One region of the Alkalibacterium sp. m-11 genome, then DNA from elsewhere that is predicted to be linked to it. Evidence: predicted binding sites of a transcription regulator. Region 1 holds the regulator's gene; each other region holds the start of a gene.
What was found. The regulator Rex, encoded in region 1, represses fermentation and respiration genes when NADH is low (regulators of the CRP and FNR family bind a similar motif). The targets are predictions, from matches to a motif close to TTGTGAANTANTTCACAA.
Positions count from the first base shown of each region.

Region 2: the regulator Rex is predicted to act here: its motif matches at 1,272-1,289, upstream of ACYQ2O_RS10780 ((S)-acetoin forming diacetyl reductase).
Region 3: the regulator Rex is predicted to act here: its motif matches at 1,962-1,979, upstream of adhE (bifunctional acetaldehyde-CoA/alcohol dehydrogenase).
Region 4: the regulator Rex is predicted to act here: its motif matches at 1,678-1,695, upstream of pdhA (pyruvate dehydrogenase (acetyl-transferring) E1 component subunit alpha).

Region 1 is NZ_BAAGIR010000015.1:24,125-27,308, reverse strand. Features, by position in the region: gene ACYQ2O_RS03310 (CPBP family intramembrane glutamic endopeptidase) at 1-524, shown strand, start outside; gene ACYQ2O_RS03305 (DUF4305 domain-containing protein) at 554-763, shown strand; gene ACYQ2O_RS03300 (redox-sensing transcriptional repressor Rex) at 819-1,514, opposite strand; gene ACYQ2O_RS03295 (ABC-F family ATP-binding cassette domain-containing protein) at 1,879-3,184, shown strand, end outside.
Region 2 is NZ_BAAGIR010000151.1:578-3,761, forward strand. Features, by position in the region: gene ACYQ2O_RS10770 (hypothetical protein) at 1-9, shown strand, start outside; gene ACYQ2O_RS10775 (hypothetical protein) at 22-435, opposite strand; gene ACYQ2O_RS10780 ((S)-acetoin forming diacetyl reductase) at 491-1,255, opposite strand; gene ACYQ2O_RS10785 (recombinase family protein) at 1,555-2,109, shown strand; gene ACYQ2O_RS10790 (hypothetical protein) at 2,413-2,718, opposite strand; gene ACYQ2O_RS10795 (hypothetical protein) at 2,787-3,184, opposite strand, start outside.
Region 3 is NZ_BAAGIR010000006.1:29,613-32,796, forward strand. Features, by position in the region: gene adhE (bifunctional acetaldehyde-CoA/alcohol dehydrogenase) at 1-1,756, opposite strand, end outside; gene pflB (formate C-acetyltransferase) at 2,103-3,184, shown strand, end outside.
Region 4 is NZ_BAAGIR010000012.1:30,843-34,026, forward strand. Features, by position in the region: gene ACYQ2O_RS02790 (alpha-ketoacid dehydrogenase subunit beta) at 1-402, opposite strand, end outside; gene pdhA (pyruvate dehydrogenase (acetyl-transferring) E1 component subunit alpha) at 405-1,511, opposite strand; gene def (peptide deformylase) at 1,954-2,529, shown strand; gene ACYQ2O_RS02805 (DUF1576 domain-containing protein) at 2,634-3,184, opposite strand, start outside.

The sequences.
Region 1 (3,184 bases):
TGCTGTTTGCAATAGGCGCTATAGGCATGATCGTGATTGAGAGAAGAAAGCAGATGAGATTTGAATTCGAAGAGCGTTTCAGTCATAATCCTGTCAGAATTCTCTTATGGGGGCTGATCGGGATGTTTATCGCTATAGTCGTGCAGTCCTTCGCAAGTATTATTGAAGTAAACTTTCTGGGCTCTTCTATGGAGTCTGAAAACACTCAGTTTCTGATGGAAGTGGTTAGAAATTATCCGTTCTTTCTTCTCCTAGTTGGAGTAGCAGGGCCAGTAATGGAGGAATTTGTTTTCAGAAAAGCAATTTTTGGTCTTCTGATTGATCGGATTGGCGGCATTGGAGCTGCAGTCATAAGTTCACTGCTCTTTGCATTCATTCACTTTGACGGTCTGCTCCTAGTGTATTCTTCAATGGGACTGGTCTTTGCCTGGTTGTACTTTAAAACTAAAAACATATGGACACCAATTCTGGCACATTGTCTGATGAATGTGGCAGCTGTCCTGATCAACTTGTACTTTTCTTAAAAAGACGAGTAGTGTAGAAAGGATTTATAATGACAGAAAAACAAATCATGTTTCAAATTGCATTTAAGTATATTTTCTTCCTGTTGTTCATGTTCTTTACGATCGATTCAGTCGACAGCAGTGGATGGGGTTTTTTCTCTTTCTTATTTGCTCTCTTCGCTACAAAAGACTTTGTACAGGGTACAAGAATGGCTGCAGCGTATCTTCGCATCAAAAAAAGTAAAAATAACAGCAAATAAAAAAAATCTTCAAAGCTTACAGACCCAATCAAGGTCAGCTTTGAAGATTTTCTTTTTATTCATTATAAAATAAGTCGTTTAAGGGATTGTCATCTTCTTCAGGTTCAGTCTTCTGATCAAAGTCCTGGTAATAATTGATGAAGTAAATCAGTGTCTGCAATTCGTTTGTCAGGTCAACGTTGTGTACTCTGACTTCTTTTGGCACAGTCACACGGATTGGGGTGAAGTTCATAATACCTCTAACTCCGCCTTTGACCAGTTTATCCGCCATCTCCTGAGCTATTTCAGAAGGTACCGTGAGAATAGCTACATCGATCTGCTGCATTTCAAGCTGATCGACCATTTCATTGATATCGTAAATAGGTACGCCCTGGTGGATCGTTCCAATCAAATCATCTTTCACATCAAATCCGGCACTGATACGGATATTGTTGTTTCTGCGAAAATTATAGTTTAGCAAGGCTTGTCCAAGGTTACCGACACCACTCAATGCAACATTGGTCAAACGGTCCTGATTCAGTGTTTTACTGAAAAAATTCATTAAAGCTTCTACATCGTACCCGTAGCCTCTTTTACCTAAAGCTCCGAAATACGAGAAATCACGTCTGATTGTTGCACTATCCACTTTAACTGCTTCACTTAATTTAGCTGATGACACACGTTCTTTACCTGCCTCGTATAGGAAACGCAAATAGCGGTAATATAATGGCAGTCTGCGTGCAGTAGCTTTCGGGATTTTCTTATCAGCCATTGTCATTCTCCTCGTCTCAATTCATTTAATAAACAGCTTCTCTGGATCTTATCAAACTTTTCCAAAGGTGTATCTTTTCTTACCTTGTGTATTCACAAACTTACATAGGATACCATTTTATATTATACCACTAATCCCAGTAAAATAAAGTAAATCGGGTCTGAATTTGTTAAATATTTCAATAATATTCAATAATTAATCGTTTATTATTGAACAAGTTTCGGAGAATGTAAAAAAGGGAACAAGCCTAAATCGTCCTCTGTCTGAGCCTTGCAGGTTTTTCAATTAGACTAGTTTATTCCTGCTCCTGTATGCTAAACTGTTAGATATTGACAGATGACTAGGTTAGAAAATGAGGAATAGTATGATACTTTTACACACGCAAAAAATAGCAAGACATTTCGGTGCTGAAACACTTTTCGATAATGTTAGCATGGAAATAAAGGAAAATGCCAGAATTGGTCTGGTGGGTAGAAATGGTGCCGGTAAAACGACCCTTCTTAACATCCTTTCTGGAAGAGAAGAACCGGATGAAGGCACCGTTCATAAGAAAAAAAACTGTACTATCGGCTATCTTGATCAGCATACCGGTCTGGAATCTGATCTGACTATCTGGGAAGAGATGGATAAACTAACCGAACCTATTAAACAGATAGAAAGAGAAATGCATGCTATCGAGCATAAATTAAGTGATGATTCTATCGATAAGCAGTCTGATAGCTATACGGATCTTTTGTCCAGGTATGATTTTCTGCAGCAGTCGTTCAGGCAGCATAACGGCTATGGCATCGAAAGCGAGATCCGTTCAGTACTTCATGGCTTCCGATATTACCCGGAAGATTATGATACACCTATAGCAAATTTGTCAGGGGGGCAGAAAACCCGACTTGCGCTGGCCAAACTTCTTCTTGAGAAAAAGGACCTTCTTATTTTAGATGAGCCGACCAACCACTTGGATATCGATACATTATCCTGGCTGGAAAGTTACCTCCAGAATTATTCCAAGTCCCTTCTCATCGTTTCCCATGACCGATACTTTCTGGATAAGGTTGTCAAAAATATATACGAAGTCAGTAGAGGCTCTGTAGAAAATTACCCGGGAAACTATTCGAATTATCTGAAACAGAAGGCTGAAAAGATCAAGCGTGAATGGAAAGTATATGAAAAGCAGCAGAAGAAAATGGCTAAACTGGAAGACTTTGTGAACCGTAATCTGGTGCGAGCTTCTACAACGAAAAGAGCCCAGGCTAGAAGGAAACAGCTTGAGAAGATGGATCCATTGGACAAGCCTCAAGGTGATGAAAAAAGTGCGCATTTCCAGTTCATTCCTGAACGAACTTCAGGGCAAGTCGTGCTTCAGACAGCTGATCTGACAATCGGATACGATTCTATTCCATTATCCGAACATGTGGATCTCGATATTCGCAAGGAAGATTCCATTGCAGTCGTAGGTCCTAATGGGGTTGGTAAAACCACTCTCCTCAAGACGCTATATAAATTGATTCCTTCAATCAGCGGAGAAATAAAGTATGGAACGAAAGTCGATATGGGGTATTACGATCAGGAACAGACAACTTTAAATGACAAGAAGACTGTACTGAATGAGGTCTGGGATGACCACCCTCTGCTCCCAGAGCAATCTGTGCGGACCCTGCTAGGATCCTTTCTAT
Region 2 (3,184 bases), on a different contig from region 1:
GTAATATAAAAAGAGAGCGGATCACTCCGTTCTCTTTTCTTTTTTAACATACCATTCTGCCGGATTCATATACTCCACATGCCTAATCAAATAAATATTAACTTTCTTCAACTGGCTGTCTTTCAACTGTAGGTATATATTGTCACGATCATACCCTTTAACTATACATTTTACATCAGGGTAGAAGTGTCCTTCTTTTAAGACATTCGCTTGAATAGCGACAGGCTTCCTAAGTCTATAGGCTTTATATAATGCTTCAGACACTTCTTCAGTCGTCATCTGTTCTTTTCCCGCAGCAATTGACTGCTCATATTCCTTGTGCAACTCTTTTAATGCAGACGTATGATCGGACAGAATCATACCTTGCCATTTCATTATGCCTCTATCTTTATATCCTAGTCTGTCCGGACTAAGAACGATAATTTCCTCAGACATTAAATTCCCTCCCTCATCTCGAAGGGTGTTATCAAAATTCATCAAATCATTTAGCTTAGTGGAAGACCATACCACCATCAACAACGATTGTTTGACCTGTAATGTATGTTGAGTCTGGTCCAGCTAGGAATGCTACTACGTTGGCTACATCTTCTGGTTCTGATAGACGTTTAAGGGTAATGTTTTGTGCGAATTGATTCATACCCCACTCATCGTCTTTACCTGCATTGACTGCTACTTCGTGAGCGATACCAAACATCATTGGTGTCTTCACGATACCAGGTGCGTATGCTGTCACAGTAATATTATCTTGAGCTAAGTCACGGGCTAATACTTGTGTGATACCGCGGACTGCAAATTTTGATCCTGAGTATAAAGCTAATTCAGGGTTACCCAATACCCCTGCTTGTGACGTAGCATTGATGATTCGACCACCGTGACCGAAGGCTTTGAAGTGTTTTTGAGCAGCTTGTGCACCCCAGATTACACCTGCTACGTTGATACCATATACTTGGTCGAACATTTCTTGGGTAATTGTTTCTAATGGTGTTGTCAGTGCAACACCCGCATTATTGACAACTACATTTAAATCACCAAAATGTGCTGCAATTTTATCAAATGCTTCAAATACTTGTTCACGTTTAGACACATCTGCGCCTGCAGCAATAGCATCACCTTCTGGGAATTCGGCTACAGCAGCTTCAGCTGTTTCGGGATTATAATCAACAATACCAATTTTAAAGCCATCTGCATGTAGACGTTTAGCAATCGCTAACCCAATCCCTTGACCAGCACCTGTAACAATCGCAACTTTTACCATAATATAACCTCTTCCTTTGTGAATTTTTTAATATATTTATAAACAAAGTATAACTATTATTGAAACCGAATTCAATCATTTCTACATTGATTACAACCATTTCTTTAGTCCGGTCTTTTTTACTGCTCTTTAGAGCTAATGAATCAAATATTTTTGAACTTCTTCAGCTCAAGTTATGCCAGATAGAAAATAAAAAAGGTTGATTATCATTTAAGTATACCCTATTGATAGTGAATGAATCCGTTGATATGATAGGATTTATAGACTGTCATATACATCTATCAAAAAGGAGTGTTGAAATGTTAATAGGATATGCTCGTGTAAGTTCGAGAGATCAGAACTTAGAGACTCAATTAAAAGAGTTAGATAATTTTGGTGTAGATAAAATTATTTCTGAAAAAATTTCAGGAATCGTTGAAAGAAAAACTAAGTTAGATGGATTGATAGCTGAGTTGAGCGCAGGAGATACCGTTGTTGTGACGAGAATGGATAGATTAGGTCGTAGCACGATTCAATTGTTGCAACTGGTCGATTATTTTCAGGGGAAAGATATTAATTTAGTCATTTTAAATATGGGAATTGACACAAGAAGCTCTACAGGAAAGTTCTTTTTAACCATCATGGCTGCATTCTCAGAGCTTGATCGGACATTGATTAAAGAAAAACAACGAAACGGTATAGAAATCGCTAAGAAAAAAGGCCTTTACAAAGGACGACCACCTAAATACACCAAAAATCACCCAGCAGTGAAGCATGCCTTGGAATTACGACAAACGACTGACAAGACAATTAAAGATATAAGTGATATAACGGGCATAAGTGAAGCGACTTTATATAGACGATTAAAAAAATAGAATAAAAGTTCACTTCTTTTAATCTTTTTCGAGTATACGCTTAGAATGTAGTCGTAGTACGCTCGCTTCGCTCACTTTCGTCCCCCCACTCGCTGCGCTCGCCCCCCAAAAACCAAGTTCAAGACCTTGGGGCTCTGCCCCAAACCCCTCTTCATTCGCCAAGTTCTATCGGGCAATCGTTTATAACAGAAGTGTTAGAACCCTGCAACGGCAAGCGCTTCGCGTCGGCGAGCCGACCATTGCAAGAACCTAAAACTTCCGTTAACACTCAAGACACCCGATAGAACTCGACGAATGAACAAGTTACAGTTGATCATGGTCACTATGCTTCATCTTTTCCGACAAATCGTCTAAACCTTCCGTAAAAGCGTCAGAATCTAACATTGGCATAGCTTTTTTCTTGTCTTTAGCTTTTCTCTTGTTTTCAGTTTTTTTTACAATTTCTTGCGCAAGTCTCCCAGCCGTTTCAGAATCCGCTCCAAAAACGATAGCAACTTCTTTCAGCTTTTGGAGTCTGAACTCCTTAGGCATTTCTTCCATACCCAAAACTTTCTCAACACCATTCAATATTTTAGCTAATACTTCGTCTTTCACTTCCATTTTTACCACCTCACTTTCCCTCCCATTACTTTTTAAACAAAGTAGTTTTAAATAAATCTAACACCTCAAAAAATTCATTAGTCCTGATTATCTTCTTGTACTAGTACTCCATCTCCAAAAACCACTACTTCGTAGTTGCCTCCTACATTGTGGACAGAATATTTCAAATTAAAAACAGCGTCTATAGTACCATTATTAATAGACTCTATAATACCATTTACACACTTCTCATACGCTGCTATATACCCGGCCTCCGGTTGAGTGTAGTTTTTTAATCCTGCACCTTGAATAGCAGAAATCATAATGGGTCTTTCAAAAACAAACCCTTCTGGAATGTAGTTGTTACTTATTATATAATTGGTCGTTTTAAATCTTGAATCAATATTAGTTAAATCTTTTTCACTAACTCTACTAGTAGTATTCGGTGTAGTATTCTGCCTATCAGCTTGTTTATTATAATTTTTTTTAGCCAACC
Region 3 (3,184 bases), on a different contig from region 1:
AGACACGTTTTCTGATATCCATAAATTTCTGCTTGATGCCGTTGAAGTCTGTATCTGGGTGCTCGTAGAACAGCCACATTCCTTTAGCTGCGTCCATTGGAGACCCTCCACCCAAGGCGATGATGACATCCGGCTGGAAAGCAGCCATTGCTTCTGCGCCTTTTAGAACTGTTTCTTTAGATGGATCCGGTTCAACATCTGAGAATATTTCGCAGTGAACATACTCCTGGCGGTTACGCAGGTGATACAGGACACGGTCAACGTAGCCCAATTCAACCATCATAGGATCAGTTACAATGAACGCTTTCTTAATGTCGGGCATTTTTGCCAGATACTGAACAGAGTTACGTTCAAAGTACACTTTTGGTGGAATCTTGAACCACTGCATATTGTTTGTACGTTTCGCACGTTTCTTCACATTGATTAAATGCATAGTACTGACGTTAGTTGACACTGAGTTTCCTCCAAACGATCCACATCCTAGAGTTAGGGAAGGGAGAAAAGCATTGTAGATGTCACCGATAGCACCTTGAGATGACGGTGCGTTGACAATCAGACGACCCGCTTTCATTCGACTGTCAAACTCGCTGATAACCTGGTCGTCGTTGGAATGGATAACTGCTGAGTGACCTAAACCACCATACGCAAGCATTTCTTCAGCACGTTTGATTCCTTCTTCAGAACTATTGACTTTGTAGGCAGCCAGTACTGGGCTAAGTTTTTCTCGTGAGAGAGGGAAGTCTCTTCCGACACCAGGGTATTCAGCAACAAGAATTTTCGTATCTTCAGGCACGTTTACGTTTGCCATTTTAGCAATCTGATATGCTGAGCGTCCGACGATATCCGGATTCAAGTGATTATCTTCTGAAACCATCAGCTGCTCCACTTTAATGCGTTCCTCTTTAGTCAGGAAGTGGCAGCCGTTGTCGATCATCTGTGATTTCACTTCTTCATATACTTCTTTATCAGCGATGACAGCTTGTTCAGAAGCACAGATCATTCCGTTATCGAATGTTTTGGAAAGAATCAGGTCGTTCGTTGCTCGTTTGACATTTGCAGTCTTTTCAATGTAGCAGGGGACATTACCGGCACCAACACCAAGAGCAGGTTTTCCTGAGCTGTAGGCTGATTTAACCATGCCTGATCCGCCAGTTGCAAGAATAGTAGCTACTCCGTCGTGTTTCATCAAAGTCTGTGTCGCTTCGACAGACGGTTTTTCGATCCACTGAATACAGTTTTCCGGTGCACCTGCTTTAACTGCTGCTTCGTAAACAGCACGTGCCGCAGCTGAACTGGATTTCTGAGCAGAAGGGTGGAAAGCGAAAATGATCGGGTTACCTGTTTTAATAGAAATCATAGATTTAAAGATTGTTGTGGAAGTAGGGTTGGTTACTGGTGTAACTCCGGCAATGACACCGACCGGTTCAGCAATTTCAACTGTGCCTTCATGAACGTTCTCATTTATTACACCGATTGTTTTATCATGTTTGATGCTGTGGTAGATGTATTCTGAAGCAAAAAGGTTTTTGATGATTTTATCTTCATATACACCACGACCAGTTTCTTCTACAGCCAGCTTAGCTAAAGGCATATGCTGATCAAGAGCAGCCAGAGCCATTTCCTTCACGATGTTATCGATTTGTTCCTGATCGAGTTTGTACATATTATCGAGAGCTGCTTTAGCTTTCGTGACTAACTGATCGATATCTTTCTGTACATTTGTTACTTTGGTAGTTTTGTCTAATACTTTGACCATAATGGGTTCCCTCCATTTAGTTAGTGAAGTATTGAGCAATGTTAGATTAAAATAAGTCTTCCTCCAATTCTATCGTCTTATAAAGATGAAAAATGAAGAAAGCTTGTATGCTCAACACTTGAATTGTTTTTATCTTTTTACAAGCACATCATAACACAGTGAAATCGCTTGCTTAAAATGGCAATTGTGTCAGATTTGTGACACATTGTGATTAAACTCACAATATGCACTTGTTGGAGAGTCCCCCTTTATTGTCGTTAATTGTTCAAATATTCACTTGTATAAAGTGAGTCAATGTGATAAAATGAACATGTAGAAAAACGTGAAAGACAAAGGAGAATCGAGTATGGAAAAGCAACGCACAGATGAGATGACTTTGGAAACTTTATGGGAAGGGTTCAAGGGAAAGAAATGGAAAGATACCATTGATGTCCGTAACTTCATTCAGAGTAACTACACACAGTATGATGGTGATGAGTCGTTCCTTGAAGGCCCAACTAAACACACAGAAGAGCTGTGGGAACAAGTGATGGATCTTAACAAAAAAGAACGTGAAGCAGGCGGAGTCCTTGATATGGATACTTCTATTGTTTCAACAATTACTTCTCATGGACCGGCTTATCTGACTAAAGATAAAGAAAAAGTTGTCGGATTCCAGACAGACAAACCATTCAAACGTTCACTTCAGCCGTTTGGCGGCATCCGAATGATGGAACAGGCTGCAGAATCATATGGTTTTGAAGTAGATCCTTATCTCTCTCATATCTTCAGAGACTGGAGAAAGACGCATAATGAAGGAGTGTTCAATGCATATACGCCTGAAATGCTAGACGCGAGACGCACAGGTGTCATTACCGGTCTGCCTGATGCCTATGGCCGTGGAAGAATCATCGGTGATTACCGTCGTGTGGCGCTGTATGGAGTCGACCGTTTACTAAAAGAGAAAGAAGCGGATAAAGCCCAGTCAGATACTGCTATGATGAGCGAAGATATTATCCGTAAACGTGAAGAACTGAGCGATCAGATAAAAGCTCTTCACGAACTGAAGGAACTGGGTAACATTTACGGATTTGACATCTCACGTCCTGCCAGGACAGCTGTAGAAGCGTTCCAGTGGCTGTATCTTGGTTATCTGGCCGCAATCAAGGAACAGAATGGTGCCGCAATGTCATTAGGCCGCACATCAACTTTCCTTGATATCTATATTGAAAGAGATCTTAAAGAAGGCCTCATGACTGAAGTAGAAGCACAGGAGCTTGTCGATCACTTTGTCATGAAACTGCGTCTTGTAAAATTCGTTCGTACGCCAGAATACAATGAACTGTTTTCAGGTGATCCAACATGGGTAACAGAAGCAATTGCCGGTGTGGGAATCGATGGGCGTCACCTGGTCACTAAGAATAGCTACCGTTTCTTAAACACGCTGAG
Region 4 (3,184 bases), on a different contig from region 1:
TTCAAGACTGTCTGCGTGCATTTCAGGCGTGTGTACTCCTCCACCAAATGGTGAACGAACAACTGCCGGAAGGTGCAGTTTTCCACCCATACGGTAGCTGGTACGAGCCATTTGACCAACAATTGAATCCATTACTTCGAATACGAATCCGAAGAACTGGATTTCCATAACTGGACGGAAACCTTGAACAGCTAAACCAAAAGCCATTCCTCCGATACCAGATTCAGCAAGTGGAGTATCACTGACGCGATCTTCACCGTACTTGTCGAAAAGTCCTTGAGTCGCACGGAATACTCCGCCGTTTTTACCTACGTCTTCACCGAAAACCAGGACTTTTTCATCACGGGCCATTTCCTGATCAAGTGCTTCCGTGATTGCTTGAATCATTGTAAGATTCGCCATGATTATTTACTCTCCTTTGCTTCGTATTTCTCAATCTGCTCAGTAATGTTCTGACCAGGCTCATTGTACATGTTTTTCAGGAAGTCTGAAATTTTCATCTTAGGAGCTTGATCTGCTTCTTTAGCAGCTTGTTTGATTTCTTCTTTAGTTTCTTCAATCAGTTTTTCTTCCTGTTCTTCTGACCATAGACCTTTTTCAGTCAGGAAGTTACGGAAGCGGATAAGTGGATCTCTCTGTTCCCAGTAGTCAAATGATTCCTGTTCACGGTAACGTGTAGGATCATCACCTGAAGTTGAGTGAGGGCCGAAACGTGACGTGATTGTTTCAATCAACACTGGTCCGTTTCCTGCAGCAGCCCATTCACGAGCCTGTTTAGTAACAGCATATACTGCAAGTGGGTCCATTCCATCAACTTGAACACCAGGGATACCTGCAGCAGCAGCTTTCTGAGCAAGTGTGTTAGCAGCAGACTGCTTCTCACGTGGAGTAGAGATTGCATACCCATTGTTTTGGATAAAGAATACGACAGGTGCTTTGTAACGTCCGGCAAAGTTCATCCCTTCGTATACATCACCTTGAGAAGATCCACCGTCACCAGTATAAGTGAATGTCACTTCATCTTCTTTCCCAGCCATTTTCTGTCCCACGGCATTACCCATTGCTTGAATAAATTGAGCACCGATAATGATTTGAGGTGGAATAGCGTGTAAATCTTCAGGATAGTTGTTTCCTTCTACATGTCCACGAGACCATAAGAAAGCCTGTGATACAGGTAGACCGTGCTGGATCAACTGAGGTACATCACGGTACCCAGGATAGAACCAGTCCTGTTTCTTAAATGCAAAATGACTTGCTAACTGAGAAGCTTCCTGCCCCATAGTAGGTGCATAGAAACCTAGTCTTCCCTGACGTGCAAGTGCCATTGAGCGATCGTGAAGAACACGTGACCACACCATTCTTCTCATTAATTCTACTAATTCATCATCAGATAAATCCGGCATAATGTCTTCGTTGACGATTTTCCCATCTTTATCCAGAATTTGAACCATCGGAAACGAAGCTTCGATTGTACTTAGTAATGCTTCGTAATCAACTGGTTGCTTTGCCATAGATTACCCATTCCTCTCTGTTTTTAAAGTTCAATATAACAGATAATATCCCCTGTTACATTTTAATCCATTCCTTTCTAAATCTATCATGATTCATGAATTAATGCAAGCGATATTCATGCAGTGTCGCAGTATAAATCCTTGATGTTAAAGCAATTACAGCCCATTGTGATAACTATAACAAACACGCTGTTATACTTTTCCCATACGATACCCTCCGGAACTTCATTAATTAAAGTAATACAGGCAATTTATCTGTTATATAAAAGAACTTACAGCTATGTCTTTGTACCATTGGAAGGAGACGCAGCTTTTCGCATGTGAATCGCATCACTATTTATTATTAGAATACTTTTATTTTGACTATAGGAATATTTGAGGTGCGGGACCCATTCAAATTTGTTAGAATAGGAAAAGAGTAATAGCATTGGAGGTTATATACGTGTTAACTATGAAAGATGTCATTAGAGAAGGACACCCTACCTTAAGACAAACTGCTGAAGCAATTGAATTTCCTTTAGATCATGAAGTAAAGTCTCTCGCAGAAGATATGCTTCAGTTTTTAAAGAACAGTCAGGATCCTGAACTTACTGAAAAGTATGAATTGAGACCTGGAGTGGGAATCGCAGCTCCCCAGGTCGATGTATCTAAAAGACTGATTGCTGTACATGTCCCTTCAGCAGATGAAGAAGACAGCACCCCCGAGTTCAGCGCTGTGATGATCAACCCTAAAATCATCAGTCATTCTGTCCAGCAGACTTGCCTGTCAGATGGAGAAGGCTGCCTGTCTGTCGACCGCGAAGTTCCAGGCTATGTCCCGAGACACAAGCGGATTAAAGTGGATTACTTTGACTTGGACGGGAACAAACAGAGCATTCGACTGAGAGATTTTCCGGCAATTGTCGTCCAGCACGAAATCGATCACCTGAACGGCATCATGTTCTACGATCGAATCGATCCTGAAAATCCATTGGCACTGCCAGATGACATTGATGTACTAGGTACAGTAGAAGACTAATACGAATGCGAATTACCTGAATAATAATGTAAAAAGACGATAGTCCTTCCGGCTTAAAGTGGCCGGAAGGACTATCGTCTTTTCAATTTAGGTTAACTTATAAATCAGCGTTCCTCTACTCTAATTTCTTCCGCAGGATCCACCGGTTCTCTCAGCTGTCTTCTCTTCTGCTGCTGATACTGAATTGCTTCCAGCAGAGGAATCATAATGGCTGCTACGAAGCCTCCTGCAAACCCGTTATTATATAAATTGATCCCACCGTGCAGATAACCTGTATTGCTGACGACACTAAGGTGAAGTGCGCCGGCAAGAATACCGATCAGCATGCCGTAGCGACCTGCTATAGGCGCGATCGTCGTCCCGAACAACCCTGCGATCACTACCGATGTTGCACTCATGTCGTACCCATTGATATATCCCATCAAGGTGACCCCTATGAGAATAGGAATAACGTTGCCAAGGTGTTTCCCGAATGCACCGAACCCGACAACTGTAAGTATCCCACCAATAGCCGGTCCGTTTATTTCTCCGCCATGAAACAGCACATAAAATGTCGAGACAAAACCTAGCAGTGCCATATTGATCAGGGTAACACTGAATCCGTTGGTAGTCAGAAAGTCAGTGGACAGCTGGCCGGAATGCTTGATCAGTGCGC